2 regions of the Ramlibacter agri genome follow, and region 1 is predicted to be linked to the other one. Evidence: riboswitches for the same ligand, from Rfam matches in the RefSeq annotation. Region 1 holds a riboswitch; the other holds the start of a gene.
What was found. Region 1 has a riboswitch for S-adenosylhomocysteine ahead of ahcY (adenosylhomocysteinase). Riboswitches for the same ligand answer to the same signal wherever they lie in the genome.
Positions count from the first base shown of each region.

Region 2: it holds a riboswitch for S-adenosylhomocysteine, as region 1 does, so the genes downstream of both, metH (methionine synthase) here and ahcY (adenosylhomocysteinase) in region 1, are expected to answer to the same signal.

Region 1 covers NZ_JABBFX010000003.1:385,848-393,067, forward strand. Annotated here, with positions in the region: gene HHL11_RS26455 (peptide chain release factor 3) at 1-1,015, opposite strand, end outside; gene HHL11_RS26460 (DNA-3-methyladenine glycosylase I) at 1,185-1,748, shown strand; gene HHL11_RS26465 (ATP-dependent DNA ligase) at 1,732-2,817, opposite strand; gene HHL11_RS26470 (bile acid:sodium symporter family protein) at 3,091-4,062, shown strand; S-adenosyl-L-homocysteine riboswitch at 4,116-4,187, shown strand; gene ahcY (adenosylhomocysteinase) at 4,248-5,687, shown strand; gene HHL11_RS26480 (TlyA family RNA methyltransferase) at 5,699-6,439, shown strand; gene metF (methylenetetrahydrofolate reductase [NAD(P)H]) at 6,436-7,220, shown strand, end outside.
Region 2 covers NZ_JABBFX010000001.1:296,466-303,685, reverse strand. Annotated here, with positions in the region: gene HHL11_RS01505 (glycosyltransferase family 39 protein) at 1-1,408, opposite strand, end outside; gene HHL11_RS01500 (glycosyltransferase) at 1,405-2,421, opposite strand; gene HHL11_RS01495 (metal-dependent hydrolase family protein) at 2,626-4,017, shown strand; S-adenosyl-L-homocysteine riboswitch at 4,034-4,111, shown strand; gene metH (methionine synthase) at 4,154-6,853, shown strand; gene HHL11_RS34580 (glycine zipper 2TM domain-containing protein) at 6,939-7,220, shown strand, end outside.

The DNA of each region.
Region 1 (7,220 bases):
TCAGCTTCATGCCGGGCGTGAACTTGCCCGAGGCCATGCGGACGAAGGCGATGCGGTCGCGGTGCGACGGGTCCATGTTGGCCTGCACCTTGAAGACGACGCCGGAGAAGGCTTCGTCGTCGGGCTCCACGATGCGCTCGACCGGCTGGCGGTTGACGACCGCGCTGCTCTTGCGCGCCTGCGGCGGCGGCGCCAGGTCGACCAGGGCGTCCAGCACTTCCATCACGCCGAAGTTGTTGACGGCGGAGCCGAAGAACACCGGCGTCTGCCTGGCGGCCAGGAAGTCCGCGTGGTTCCACTCGGGCGAGGCGCCGACGGCCAGTTCCATGCTCTCGGCGGCGGCGTCGTAGTCGAGGCCGAAGCGCTTCTGCAGTTCCGCGCCGTCGGCCAGCGGAATGGTGTCGAAGTCCTGCGGGCGGCGCTCGCTGCCGGACTCGAACACGGTCATGGCCTGCGAGCGCAGGTTCATGATGCCGCCGAAGCTCTTGCCCTTGCCCACGGGCCAGGTCATGGGCACGCAGGGCATGCCCAGCTCGCGCTCGACTTCGTCGAGGATATCCAGGGGCTCGCGCACCTCGCGGTCCATCTTGTTGACGAAGGTGATGATGGGCGTGTCGCGCTGGCGGCAGACCTCGATCAGGCGCTTGGTCTGCGCTTCCACGCCGTTGGCGGCGTCGATCACCATCAGCGCGGCGTCCACGGCCGTCAGCACGCGATAGGTGTCTTCGGAGAAGTCCTTGTGGCCCGGGGTGTCCAGCAGGTTGACCACGTGGTCGCGGTACAGCATCTGCATGACGGACGAGGCCACCGAGATGCCGCGCTGCTTCTCGATCTCCATCCAGTCGGAGGTGGCGTGGCGTGAAGCCTTGCGGCCCTTCACCGCGCCCGCGATCTGGATCGCGCCGGAGAACAGCAGCAGCTTTTCCGTCAACGTCGTCTTGCCGGCGTCGGGGTGGGAAATGATGGCGAAGGTACGGCGGCGCCGCACTTCGGCGGCAAAGGGCGAAGCGGACAAGGCGAGGGACTCCGGGGGAAGGCAAACGGCCGGGTTTGGGACCGGCCGTGTCTGAGGGCGTATTGTCCCATGCCGTCGCGATGCAGGTGGCGCGGCGGTGGAAAAGGACGGGATCGCGCTGGAGATTGGCGGTTTGCGCCTCGGCGGGAATGACGCATGATGCGCGGTCATGCCGACCGAACAACTCCAACGCTGCTCCTGGGCCAACGGCGACGACGCCCTGATGGCGAAGTACCACGACGAGGAATGGGGCGTCCCCCAGCGCGACCCGCGCATGCTGTGGGAGATGCTGATGCTGGAAGGCTTCCAGGCGGGGCTGTCCTGGCGGACCATCCTGCACAAGCGGGAAGCCTTCCGCAAAGGCTTCGCCGGCTTCGACCCGCGCAAGGTGGCCCGCTTCGGCGAGAAGCAGGTGGCGGCGCTGCTGGACAACCCCGGCATCGTCCGCTCGCGCGCCAAGATCGAGGCGACCATCGCCGGCGCCAAGATCTGGTGCGACATGCAGGACCGCGGCGAGGACTTCGCCGAGTTCTGCTGGTCCTTCACGGACGGCAAGGTGCTGCACGGCGACGGCCAGCACGTGCCGGCCAGCACGCCGCTGTCGACGGAGATCTCCCGCGAGCTGCGCCAGCGCGGCTTCAACTTCGTCGGGCCGGTGATCGTCTACGCGTGGATGCAGGCGGTGGGGATCGTGGAGGACCACGCGCACGGGTGCTTCAAGCGGAAGCCTTAGCCCCGAACACCTTCGCCAGCTCGAACGGCGTCGTCACTTCCAGCTGGTCGTAGCGGCACTCCTGCGGCGGCTTGTCGGGCCGCCAGCGCAGGAACACGGCGGCGTGGCGGAAGCGCTCGCCCTGCAGGTGGTCGTACTTGACCTCGCACACGCGCTCCGGCCGCAGCGGCTCCCAGCCCAGGTCCTTGCCGCCGCTCCAGCGGCTCTGTGCGCCGGGCATGCGCTGCGACTCGCCCGTCGCCGCCCCGGCCCAGTCGCGCCACGGATGCTGCTCCAGCGCGCCCTCGCGCAAGGGCTCCAGCTCCTGCAGCACCGACTTGCGCATCTCCATGGCAAAGGAGGACGTGACGCCCACGTGCTGCAGCACGCCGTCGTCGTCGTAGAGCCCCAGCAGCAGCGAGCCGATGGCGTCGTTGCTGTCCTTGTACCAGCGGAAGCCGGCCACCACGCAATCGGCGCTGCGCACGTGCTTGATCTTGAGCATGGCGCGCTTGCCGGGCTGGTAGGTGGCGTTCTCCAGCTTGGCCATCACGCCGTCCAGCCCCGCGCCTTCGAACTTCTGCAGCCACTCCTCGGCCTGCGCGCGGTCGCGCGTCACCGGCGTCAGATGCAGCGGCGGCCTGGCCTTGGCCAGCAGGCGCTCCAGCCGCGTGCGGCGCTCGGCTTGCGGCAGCTCCATCGTCGATCTGCCGCCGGCGGCCAGCAGGTCGAAGGCGACGAAGCTGGCCGGCGTCTCCTTGGCCAGCCGCGCGATGCGCGAGGGTGCGGGGTGGATGCGCTGCTGCAGCGCGTCGAAGTCCAGCCCGTGCGGCGTGGCCAGGACGATCTCGCCGTCGACCACGCAACCCTTGGGCAGGGCTTCGTGCAGCGCCTTCTCCAGCTCGGGGAAGTAGCGGTTCAGCGGCCGCAGGTCACGGCTTTGCAGGTAGGTCTGCTCGGCGCCGCGGAACACGAGCGCGCGGAAACCGTCCCACTTGGGCTCGAACAGGAAGCCGGGCGCCTCGGGCAGGGCCTCGGCGATCTTGGCCAGCATCGGTTCGATGGGCGGGGCGGGCGTGGCGGAAGGCATCCTGCTTTTTAGCTGCAAGAACGCGGGCCGTGGGGCCGCCGCGCCCCGCCGCGCAAAGAAATAACCTGCCGCGCCGCTGCGAAACGCTGTACTCCGTAAAATCAGGGTATTCCCTAGGTCTGCGGCGCACCCTGCCGTGTGTCCGGACGGCCGCGCGCCGCCCGGCGGGACGCCCGCCCACCCGGCGGACGCGCATGCGGAGCACACCTTCCGCGCATCTCTCCCGGCGCCCCGCCGGTCAGCCGTTCTCGTTCGATCGCAAGGAAGTCCCCCATGCAGGCCCTCGTCCGCCTGAGCAATTTCGTCGGCAAGACCTTTGCCTTCTGGGTGCTGCTGTTCGCAGCGCTCGCCTATTTCGCCCCCGGCCAGTTCAAGTTCCTGGCGGCCTTCATCGTCCCGCTGCTGGGCGTCATCATGTTCGGCATGGGCCTGACCCTGTCGAAGGAAGACTTCCGCGAAGTCTTCCGCCGCCCGTGGCACGTGTTCATCGCCTGCCTGGGCCACTTCGTCATCATGCCGGGCCTCGCCTGGCTGCTGTGCAAGCTGCTGCAACTGCCGCCGGAGATCGCCGTCGGCGTGATCCTGGTGGGTTGCTGCCCCAGCGGCACGGCTTCCAACGTCATGACCTTCCTGGCCAAGGGCGACGTGGCGCTGTCGGTCGCCGTGAGCGCCGTCACCACGCTGCTGGCGCCCCTGATCACGCCGGCGCTGATCTACCTGCTGGCCAGCCAGTGGCTGCACGTCGATGCCGCGGCCATGTTCTGGTCGATCGTGCAGGTGGTGATGCTGCCGATCGCGCTGGGCGTCATCGCGCAGTCGCTGCTGCGTGACAAGGTGAAGCTGGCCGTGGGCGTGCTGCCGCTCGTGTCGGTGGTCGCCATCGTGGCGATCGTGGCCGCGGTGGTGGCAGCCAGCCAGCAGAAGCTGGCCACCAGCGGCCTGCTGATCTTCGGCGTGGTGGTGCTGCACAACGGCCTGGGCCTGCTGCTCGGCTACCTGCTGGGCAAGTTGACGGGCATGCCGATGGCCAAGCGCAAGGCGCTGTCCATCGAAGTGGGCATGCAGAACTCCGGCCTCGGCGCCGCGCTCGCCGCCGCCCACTTCTCGCCGCTGGCCGCCGTGCCCAGCGCGATCTTCAGCGTGTGGCACAACATCTCGGGCGGGCTGGTGGCCACCTGGTACCAGCGCTTCGAGGACCAGCCCAAGGACGAAGCGCCGGCTGGCGCCGAGGCCGAGCCGGCGTGATTCCTCGATGGCCCGCCCGTGGCAAGGGCGGGCCATTCCGGTAGAATCCGCCCCCAACCGAGGAGCGTTGCAGCGTCCGCCATGGACGCGAGGCTCGGACATCCATGCAACGACGCTCACCCACGCTTCCGTGCGGTGAGAACCTCCGGAAGTGCGGGTCGACCCACCACCTTCTGGAGCCTTCCATGAACGCCGCACTCAAGCCTGCCGCCCCCGCCGACAGCGCCATCACCGACATTTCCCTGGCCGACTGGGGCCGCAAGGAAATCCGCATCGCCGAGACCGAGATGCCCGGCCTGATGGCGATCCGCGCCGAATACGCCAAGAGCCAGCCGCTGAAGGGCGCGCGCATCACCGGCTCGCTGCACATGACGATCCAGACCGCGGTGCTGATCGAGACGCTGCAAGCCCTGGGCGCCACCGTGCGCTGGGCCTCGTGCAACATCTTCTCCACGCAGGACCACGCCGCCGCCGCCATCGCCGCCGGCGGCACGCCGGTGTTCGCCGTCAAGGGCGAATCGCTGGAAGACTACTGGGACTACACCCACCGCATCTTCGACTTCGGCGCCAAGGGCAGCGCGGGCGAAGGCCCCAACATGATCCTGGACGACGGCGGCGATGCCACGCTGCTGATGCACCTGGGCCAGCGCGCCGAGAAGGACGCCTCCCTGGTCGCCGGCAACGGCGGCAGCGAGGAAGAGCGCATCCTGTTCGCCTCCATCCGCAAGAAGCTGGCCGAGGATTCGACCTGGTATTCGCGCAAGGCCAGGGAAATCATCGGCGTCACCGAAGAGACCACCACCGGCGTGCACCGCCTGGTCGAGATGTCCAACAAGGGCACGCTGCTGTTCCGCGCGATCAACGTCAACGACTCCGTCACCAAGAGCAAGTTCGACAACCTGTACGGCTGCCGCGAGTCGCTGGTGGACGGCATCAAGCGCGCCACCGACGTCATGATCGCCGGCAAGGTCGCCGTGGTTGCCGGTTACGGCGACGTGGGCAAGGGTTCGGCCCAGGCCTTGCGCGCGCTGTCGGCGCAGGTCTGGGTCACCGAGATCGACCCCATCAACGCCCTGCAGGCCGCGATGGAAGGCTACCGCGTCGTCACGATGGACTACGCCGCCGACAAGGCCGACATCTTCGTCACGACCACCGGCAACAAGGACGTGATCACCTACAAGCACATGGCCGCGATGAAGGATCAGTCCATCGTCTGCAACATCGGCCACTTCGACAATGAGATCGACGTCGCGTCGCTCGAGAAGCAGTGCAAGTGGGAAGAGATCAAGCCGCAGGTCGACCACGTGATCTTCGCGGACGGCAAGCGCATCATCCTGCTGGCCAAGGGCCGCCTGGTGAACCTGGGCTGCGGCACCGGCCACCCCAGCTACGTGATGTCGTCCTCGTTCGCCAACCAGACCATCGCGCAGATCGAGCTGTTCACCAAGCCCGACGCCTACCAGGCCGGCAAGGTCTACGTGCTGCCGAAGCACCTGGACGAGAAGGTCGCGCGCCTGCAGCTGTCGAAGCTGGGCGCGCAGCTGACCGTGCTGACCGATGCCCAGGCCGCGTACATCGGCGTGGACAAGAACGGTCCGTACAAGCCCGATACGTACCGCTACTAAGCGGTAGGCACATGCGTGCCGACCAGCTTCTCGTCGAACGCGGCCTGGCCGCTTCGCGCTCGCAGGCGCAGCGGCTGATCGCCGCTGGCGTCCAGTGGTTCGATGGCGCCAACTGGAAGGCCGTCGCCAAGAACGGCGACGAGATTCCGGACCGGGCGCAGTTGCAGCTGCTGGATGCCGCGGAGTCGCGCTACGTCTCGCGCGGTGGCCTCAAGCTGGAAGGCGCCTTGCGCGCCGCCAAGCTCGATGCCAGCGGCTGGACCTGCCTCGATGTCGGCCAGTCCACCGGCGGCTTCACCGATTGCCTGCTGCAGCAAGGTGCTGCGCGGGTGGTCGGCGTCGACGTCGGGCACGGGCAGTTGAACGACAAGCTGCGCCAGGATCCGCGGGTCGTGGCCCACGAAAAGCTCAATGCGCGCGAGTTGCGGGCGGAGCAGGTGGGCAGCGGCTTCGACCTGGTGACCGGCGACCTGTCGTTCATCTCGCTGACGCTGGTGCTGCCGGCCCTGGTGCCGCTGTTGAAGGCCGGCGGCCAGCTGCTGATGCTGGTGAAGCCGCAGTTCGAACTGCAGCCGGGCGACATCGGCAAGGGCGGCATCGTGCGCGACTCCGCGCTCTACGCGCAGGTCGAACGCAAGCTGCGCGATGCCTGCCTGCCGCTGGGCCTCGCAGTGATCGGCTGGTATGACAGCCCCATCGCGGGTGGCGACGGCAACCGCGAGTTCTTTTTGCATGCAACGAGGAGCGACTGATGCTTCCCCTCAGCCTCGAATTCTTCCCGCCCAAGACGGCGGAAGGCAGCGACAAGCTGCGCGCCGCGCGCAAGCAGCTGTACGCGCTGAAGCCCGACTTCTGCTCGGTCACCTACGGCGCCGGCGGTTCCACCCAGGCCGGCACGTTCACCGCGGTCACCGAGATCCTGGCCGAAGGCGTGGACGCGGCCAGCCATTTCTCCTGCGTAGGCGCCACGCGCGCCAAGGTGCGTGACCAGCTCGAAGTGCTGCGCTCCATGGGCGTCAAGCGCCTGGTGGCGCTGCGCGGCGACCTGCCCAGCGGCTACGGCATCGGCGGCGAGTTCCTGTACGCCAGCGAGCTGGTGGAGTTCATCCGCGCCGAGACCGGCGATGCCTTCCGCATCGAGGTGGCCTGCTACCCGGAGATCCACCCGCAGGCGAAGTCGCCGGACGCCGACATGAAGGCCTTCGTCACCAAGGTGAAGGCCGGCGCCGATTCGGCGATCACGCAGTACTTCTACAGCGCCGATGCCTACTTCCGCTTCGTCGACGAAGCGCGCAAGCTGGGCGTGGCCGTGCCCATCGTGCCGGGCATCATGCCCATCACCAACTCCAGCCAGCTGCTGCGCTTCTCGGACGCCTGCGGCGCCGAGGTGCCGCGCTGGATCCGCCTGCGGCTGCAAAGCTTCGGCGACGACGTGAAGGCTATCCGCGCTTTCGGCCTCGACGTGGTGGCGGCGCTGTGCGAGCAGCTGCAGCGCGGTGGCGCGCCCGGCTTGCACTTCTACACGATGAACCA
Region 2 (7,220 bases), on a different contig from region 1:
CGACGCTGCCCACCACCCAGGTGACGGCGGGCCCGCACAGGATCTGCGGCACTTCCGCCGGCTTGCGCAGCAGGCGCCGGGCCTCGTCCGGCGCGAAGTGGCCGGCGTCCGCCAGCTCCTTGCGCCAGTTGTCGCGCTGGTAGACGGAGGGATCGTCCCAGTCGTCCACCACCATCACCGGCGCCCGGAGACGCGTGTTGAACGGCATGTCGAAGTAGGCGCCATGCAGGAACACCACCTGGTCGCCGGGCTGCAGCTGCGAGCGCAGGGCCCGGGCCAGCGCCAGGTTGGAGCCGGGCGCGACCACCGTCACGCCCACCACCGCCGCCACGCACACCACCACCGCCACGGCGGCGCCGGCGCGCCACAGCATGTTGGCGCGTGCACTGCCGGCGCGGCGCACGAAGCTGTCCGCGGCCAGCAGGGCCAGCGGCACGGTGGCGGGGAAGATGTAGCCCACCAGCTTGGAGGCCGGCAGCGAGAAGAAGCCGAGGATCGCCAGCAGCCACACCCACAGCAGCAGGCGCAGCGCGCCGCGGCCCGGTTCGGCCAGCATGCCGCGCCGCAGGCCGGCCAGCATCCAGGCCGACCAGGGCAGCGCCAGCACGCCCAGCACCACGACGTAGAAGAACCAGGGCTGCTTGTTGTTGAAGCCGGCGGTGGCGAAGCGCGAGAAGTGCTGCACCACGAAGAAGTAGTGGTTGAACTCCGGGAAGCGCTGCTGCATGGCGATGAACCAGGGCCCGGCCACCACGAGGAACAGCACGATGCCCGGCAGCCAGAACAGCTTCAGCAACACGCGCCATTGCCGGCGCAGCAGCAGCCACGCCACGATCACCAGCCCGGGCAGCACCAGGCCGATGAGGCCTTTGGCCAGGACGCCCAGCGCAGCGAACAGGTAACCGGCCGCCAGCGCGCCGGACGCGCGCTGCCCTTGCTCCTGCACCAGCGCCGCGTGTGCGACAGCCAGCACGGTGGCGGTGATGCAGCCGGCCACCAGCATGTCCAGGTTGGCGTACTGGCCGCCCAGGAAGAACAGCGGCTGCGTCACCAGCGCCAGCAATGCCAGCCGGGCCTCGCGCTCGCCGAACCAGCGGCGCGCGAACAGGAACAGCGACACCGCGCCGAGCGTTGCGCCTGCCAGCGGCGCCAGCCGCGCCGCCCATTCATGCGGGCCGAACAGGCCCAGCGCGCCGGCCGTGATCCAGTAGAACAGCGGCGGCTTGTGGAAGTAGGGCAGGCCATCGAGCTCGGGCACCAGCCAGTTGCCGCTGGTGAGCATGTGCCAGGCCACGCCGACGTAGCGGCCTTCGTCCGGCACGGCCAGCGGCCGCGCCCAGATGGTGAACGCCAGCCAGGCGATGGCGAGCGCCAGCGGCGCCCAGGAAACTTGCAGGAATTTCTTCACCGTGTCTGTGCCGCCAGGCCCTGTCCGAGTTCACGCCGCACCAGGTAAAGCGGGCGGCCTTTCACTTCCTCGAAGATGCGGGCGATGTACTCGCCGATGATCCCGAGGAAGATCATCTGCACGCCGGAGAACAGCATCAGCGCCACCACGATCGTGGTCCAGCCCGAGATGTTGTGCCCGTACAGCATGTACAGGAAGGTGAGGTAGCCGCCGTAGGCAAAGGACGCCAGCGCGAGCAGCACGCCCAGCGCCCCGACGATGCGCAGCGGCCAGTTGGCGAAGGCCGTCAGGCCGTCGATGGACAGGCGGAACAGGCTGCGCTTGCTGAAGTGCGTGCGGCCGTGGGCGCGCGGCGCCGGCATGTAGGGCAGGGGCACGGCCTTGAAGCCGATCCAGGCGTACAGGCCCTTCATGAAGCGGTTGCGCTCCGGCAGCGCCAGCAGCGCGTTGACGGCCTGGCGATCGAGCAGGCGGAAGTCGCCCGCGCCTTCCGGCACCTCGAAGCGGTGGAACTGGTTCAGCAGCTTGTAGAACATGCGCGTGCCGATGCGCTTGAAGGCCGGCTCGTCCTCGCGGCTTTCGCGGATGGCGTAGACCACGTCGGCGCCTTCGCGCCAGCGGGCGATCATCTCCTCCACCAGCGCGGGCGGATGCTGGAGGTCGGCGTCCATCATCACGACGACGTCGCCGGCGGCGGCTTCCAGGCCGGCCGTCAGCGCCGCTTCCTTGCCGAAATTGCGCGACAGCTGCAGCGCGCGGAAGCCTGGCAGGCGCGCCCACTCGGCCATCACCTTGCTGGTGTCGTCGGTGCTGCCGTCGTCGACGAGCACCACTTCCCAGCGCGCCGCCAGGCGCGGCAGCCACTGGCACAGCTGCGGCAGCAGCACGGCCAGGTTGCGCGCCTCGTTGCGGCAGGGAATGATGAGGGAGAGGGACATCGGGCCGCTGCGGTCGGACGGATCCGGTGCGTCCTGCAGCTGCGACACCGGGATGCGGTCGCGGACGGTGTTCATTGCTTGCGCCTCCTGCGCTGTGCTCGGTGGCGAGTGTCGCGGAAGGAACTTAAGAGGCACTTAAGGCCCCGTGGTCAAGCCGGAGCGCGCAACAAATGTCGCGCCGTGCGGGCCGGATAGGGCGGCCTGGACATAGGTACCAAGGTCCAATGGCTGGGCCCGAGCGGCGGCGCGATGCTCCCCGACCGCTCAGGGGAAATTCAGATGAACACTTTTTCCCGCACCGTCTGGCAGCGCTGGCTGCTGCTGCTGACGGCGCTGGTCGCGGTCCTGGCGACTGGCTGGATCCACGCGCAGCAAGCCGCGGCGCCGGCGGCCCCACCCGGCGAGAGTGGGGTGCTCTTCACCAACGTGCGCGTGTTCACCGGGGCGCCTACCCTGTCGGCACCCTCGAACGTGCTGGTGGTCGGCAACGTCATCCGCACGATCTCCACCGGCGCGATCCCGACCGAGGGGCTGGGCCGGGTCACGCGCATCGACGGCGGCGGCCGCACCCTGATGCCCGGCCTCATCGATGCCCACTGGCACACGATGTTCGTGCGGCCGACGCCCGCGGAGATGATCACCGGCGACTTCGGCTACTTCACCCTGATGGCGGGCGCCGAGGCCACGGCCACGCTCATGCGCGGCTTCACCACCGTGCGCGACATGGGCGGCCCGTCCTTCGGCCTGAAGCAGGCCATCGATGCGGGCCTCCTGCCGGGGCCGCGCATCTACCCCTCGGGCGCGATGATCACCACCACCGGCGGCCACGGCGACTTCCGCTCGCTGACCGAGCTGCCGCGCACCGGCAGCGGCCAGAGCCACATCGAGCAGGTCGGCGCCGCCATGATCGCCGACAACCCCGACGAAGTGCGCCTGCGCGCGCGCGAGCAGCTGGCCCAGGGCGCTTCGCAGATCAAGCTGATGGCCGGCGGCGGCGTCGCCTCGCCGCACAGCCCGATCGACGTCTCCACCTTCACCGAGCCCGAGCTGCGGGCCGCCGTCGAAGCGGCGGAGAACTACGGCACCTACGTCGCCGTCCATGCCTACACGTCGGTCGCCGCCCAGCGCGCCATCGCCGCCGGCGTCAAGGTGATCGAGCATGCCCACCTGATCGACGAGCCGACCGCGCAGCTGATGGCGCAGAAGGGCATCTGGCTCAGCACCCAGCCCTTCCTGGACGACGAGGACATCCCGCGCATGCCGCCGGGTTCGCCCCAGTACGCGCGCTTGCGCCAGGTGCTGGAAGGCACGGACCGCATCTACACCTTCGCCAAGAAGTACAAGATCAAGACCGTCTTCGGGACCGACATCCTGTTCGACGCCCAGCTGGCAACGCGCCAGGGCGCGCAGCTGCCCAAGCTGGCCAAGTGGTTCAGCAACGTCGAGATCCTGAACCAGGCCACTGCCAATACCGGCGAAATGCTCGCGCTGTCGGGCCCGCGCAACCCGTATCCCGGCAAGCTCGGCGTGGTGCAGAACGGGGCGCTGGCCGACCTGCTGCTGGTCGACGGCGACCCGCTGAAGGACATCAACCTGGTGGCCGACCCCGAGCGCAACTTCCTGGTGATCATGAAGGACGGGAAGGTCTACAAGAACAAGCTGGCGCCGTAGCGCGTAAAATCCGGTCCTGCTCAAGGAGCGCTGCAGCGGATGGGGTGGGCCCCGACGTCAGGCTTGAGATGGACCCCAACCGCGCTCACCCTTGTCAACCAACGGTGAGCGCATGCAGCAGACCCCTCCCGCCCCCATGAAGCTTTCCGGCCTGGAGCCTGTCTCCATCGGCCCGGGCAGCCTGTTCGTCAACATCGGCGAACGCACCAACGTCACCGGCTCCAAGGCGTTCGCCCGCATGATCCTGGCGGGCCAGTTCGAACAGGCCCTGGCGGTCGCCCGCCAGCAGGTCGAGAACGGCGCTCAGGTCATCGACATCAACATGGACGAGGCCATGCTCGATAGCAAGGCCGCCATGGTGCGCTTCCTGAACCTGATCGCCAGCGAACCCGACATCGCCCGCGTGCCGGTGATGGTCGACTCCTCCAAGTGGGAGGTCATCGAGGCGGGTCTCCGCTGCGTGCAGGGCAAGGGGATCGTCAACTCGATCTCGCTGAAGGAAGGCGAGGAGCAGTTCAAGCGCCAGGCCACCCTGGTCAAGCGCTATGGCGCCGCCGCCGTGGTGATGGCCTTCGACGAGCAGGGCCAGGCCGACACCTACCAGCGCAAGACCGAGATCTGCGCGAGGGCCTATCGCATCCTGGTGGACGAAGTCGGCTTCCCGCCGGAAGACATCATCTTCGACCCCAACATCTTCGCCATCGCCACGGGCATCGAGGAGCACAACAACTACGCGGTCGACTTCATCGAAGCGACGAAGTGGATCAAGGAGAACCTGCCCGGCGCCAAGGTCAGCGGCGGCGTCTCCAACGTGAGCTTCTCCTTCCGCGGCAACGACCCGGTGCGCGAAGCCATCCACACGGTCTTCCTGTTCCACGCCATCAAGGCCGGCATGGACATGGGCATCGTCAACGCCGGCATGGTCGGCGTGTACGACGAGGTCGAGCCGCAGCTGCGCGAGCGGGTGGAGGACGTGGTGCTGAACCGCCGCCCCGATGCCGGCGAGCGCCTGGTGGAAATCGCCGAACAGGCCAAGGGCGCGGCCAAGGACGATACCAAGAAGAACGAGTGGCGCGCGCTCACCGTGGAACAGCGCCTGGCGCATGCGCTGGTGCACGGCATCACCGACCACATCGTCGCCGACACCGAGGAGATGTACCAGAAGGTCGTCGCCAAAAGCGGCGGCCGGCCGCTGCACGTCATCGAAGGCCCGCTGATGGACGGCATGAACGTCGTCGGCGACCTGTTCGGCGCCGGCAAGATGTTCCTGCCGCAGGTGGTGAAGTCGGCGCGCGTGATGAAGCAGGCCGTGGCCCACCTCATTCCCTATATCGAGGAAGAGAAGAAGCAGCAGGAAGCCGCTGGCGAGGACGTCCGCGCCAAGGGCAAGATCGTCATCGCCACGGTCAAGGGCGACGTGCACGACATCGGCAAGAACATCGTCACCGTCGTCCTCCAGTGCAACAACTTCGAGGTGGTGAACATGGGCGTGATGGTGCCCTGCCACGAGATCCTGGCGAAGGCCAAGGTCGAGGGCGCGGACATCGTCGGCCTGTCGGGGCTGATCACGCCTTCGCTGGAGGAGATGCAGTACGTCGCCAGCGAAATGCAGAAGGACGAGCACTTCCGCATCAAGAAGATCCCGCTGCTGATCGGCGGCGCCACGTGCAGCCGCGTGCACACGGCCGTCAAGATCGCGCCGCACTACGAAGGCCCGGTGGTCTACGTGCCGGATGCCTCGCGCAGCGTCAGCGTGGCCCAGAGCCTGCTGTCGGAGCAGGCGGCGAAGTACATCGCCGAGGTCAACGCCGATTACGACAAGGTGCGGCTGCAGCACGCCAACAAGAAGCAGGTGCCGCTGTGGCCGCTGGCCAAGGCGCGCGAGAACAGGACGCCGCTTGCCTGGAAGGCGTACACGCCGCCGAAGCCCAAGTTCATCGGCCGGCGCGTGTTCAAGAACTACGACCTGGGCGAGCTGGCGCGCTACATCGACTGGGGCCCGTTCTTCCAGACCTGGGACCTGGCCGGGCCGTTCCCGGCGATCCTGAAGGACGAGATCGTCGGCGCCGAAGCGGTGCGCGTGTTCTCCGATGGCCAGCGCATGTTGAAGCGCCTGATCGAGGGCCGCTGGCTCAGCGCGAATGCGGTCATGGGCTTCTGGCCGGCCAACACGGTCAACGACGACGACATCCAGCTTTATGCCGACGAAAAGCGCGAGCAGCCGGTGCTCACCTGGTACGGCCTGCGCCAGCAGACCGAGAAGCAGGTGATCGATGGCGTCACGCGTCCGAGCCGCTGCCTTGCCGATTTCGTCGCGCCCAAGGGCGTGGCGCCGGACTATGTCGGCGCCTTCGCCGTGACGGCGGGCCTGGGCGTCGACAAGAAGGTGCAGTACTTCATGGACGACCACGACGACTACTCCGCGATCATGCTGAAGGCCTTGGCCGACCGCCTGGCCGAAGCGCTGGCCGAGGCGCTGCACGAACGCGTGCGGCAGGACCTGTGGGGCTACGCGGCGGACGAAGGCCTGTCCAACGAGGACTTGATCAAGGAGAAGTACCGCGGCATCCGCCCGGCGCCCGGCTATCCGGCCTGCCCGGACCACAGCGTCAAGCGCGACATGTTCGACCTGCTGCAGCCGCAGGAGATCGGCATGGAGCTCACCGAGTCGATGGCGATGGCGCCGGCGGCCAGCGTCAGCGGCTTCTACCTGGCCCATCCCGCCAGCACTTACTTCAATGTCGGCCGCATCGGCCAGGACCAGCTGGAAGACCAGGCGCGGCGTCGCGGCGCGGATGTCGCGCTGCTGGAGCGCCTGCTGGCGCCGAATCTGTGACGAATGACACGAATTGTTGAGCTTGGGCGGTCCCCGCGCGGCTAACCTCAGCCGTTGAAGGGAAACAAGGAGAAGGAGTCCCCCCATGAACAAGTTCGCAATCGCTCTCGTGGTCATCGCTACGGCCGCCACCGCCTTCGCCGCCCAGGCCGAAGGCAACCCCCACGGCCTGCCGCCCGGCATCGCCAAGAAGCTGCACGCTTCCTGCGACGACTGCGCGGCCGTGACCGCCGTCGTCAAGGAAAAGCGCAAGGGTGAAGGCGGCGCCGTCGGCATCGTGGGCGGCGCCGTGGTCGGCGGCCTGGTCGGCAACCAGTTCGGCGGCGGCACCGGCAAGACGCTCGCCACCGTGGGTGGCGCCGTTGCG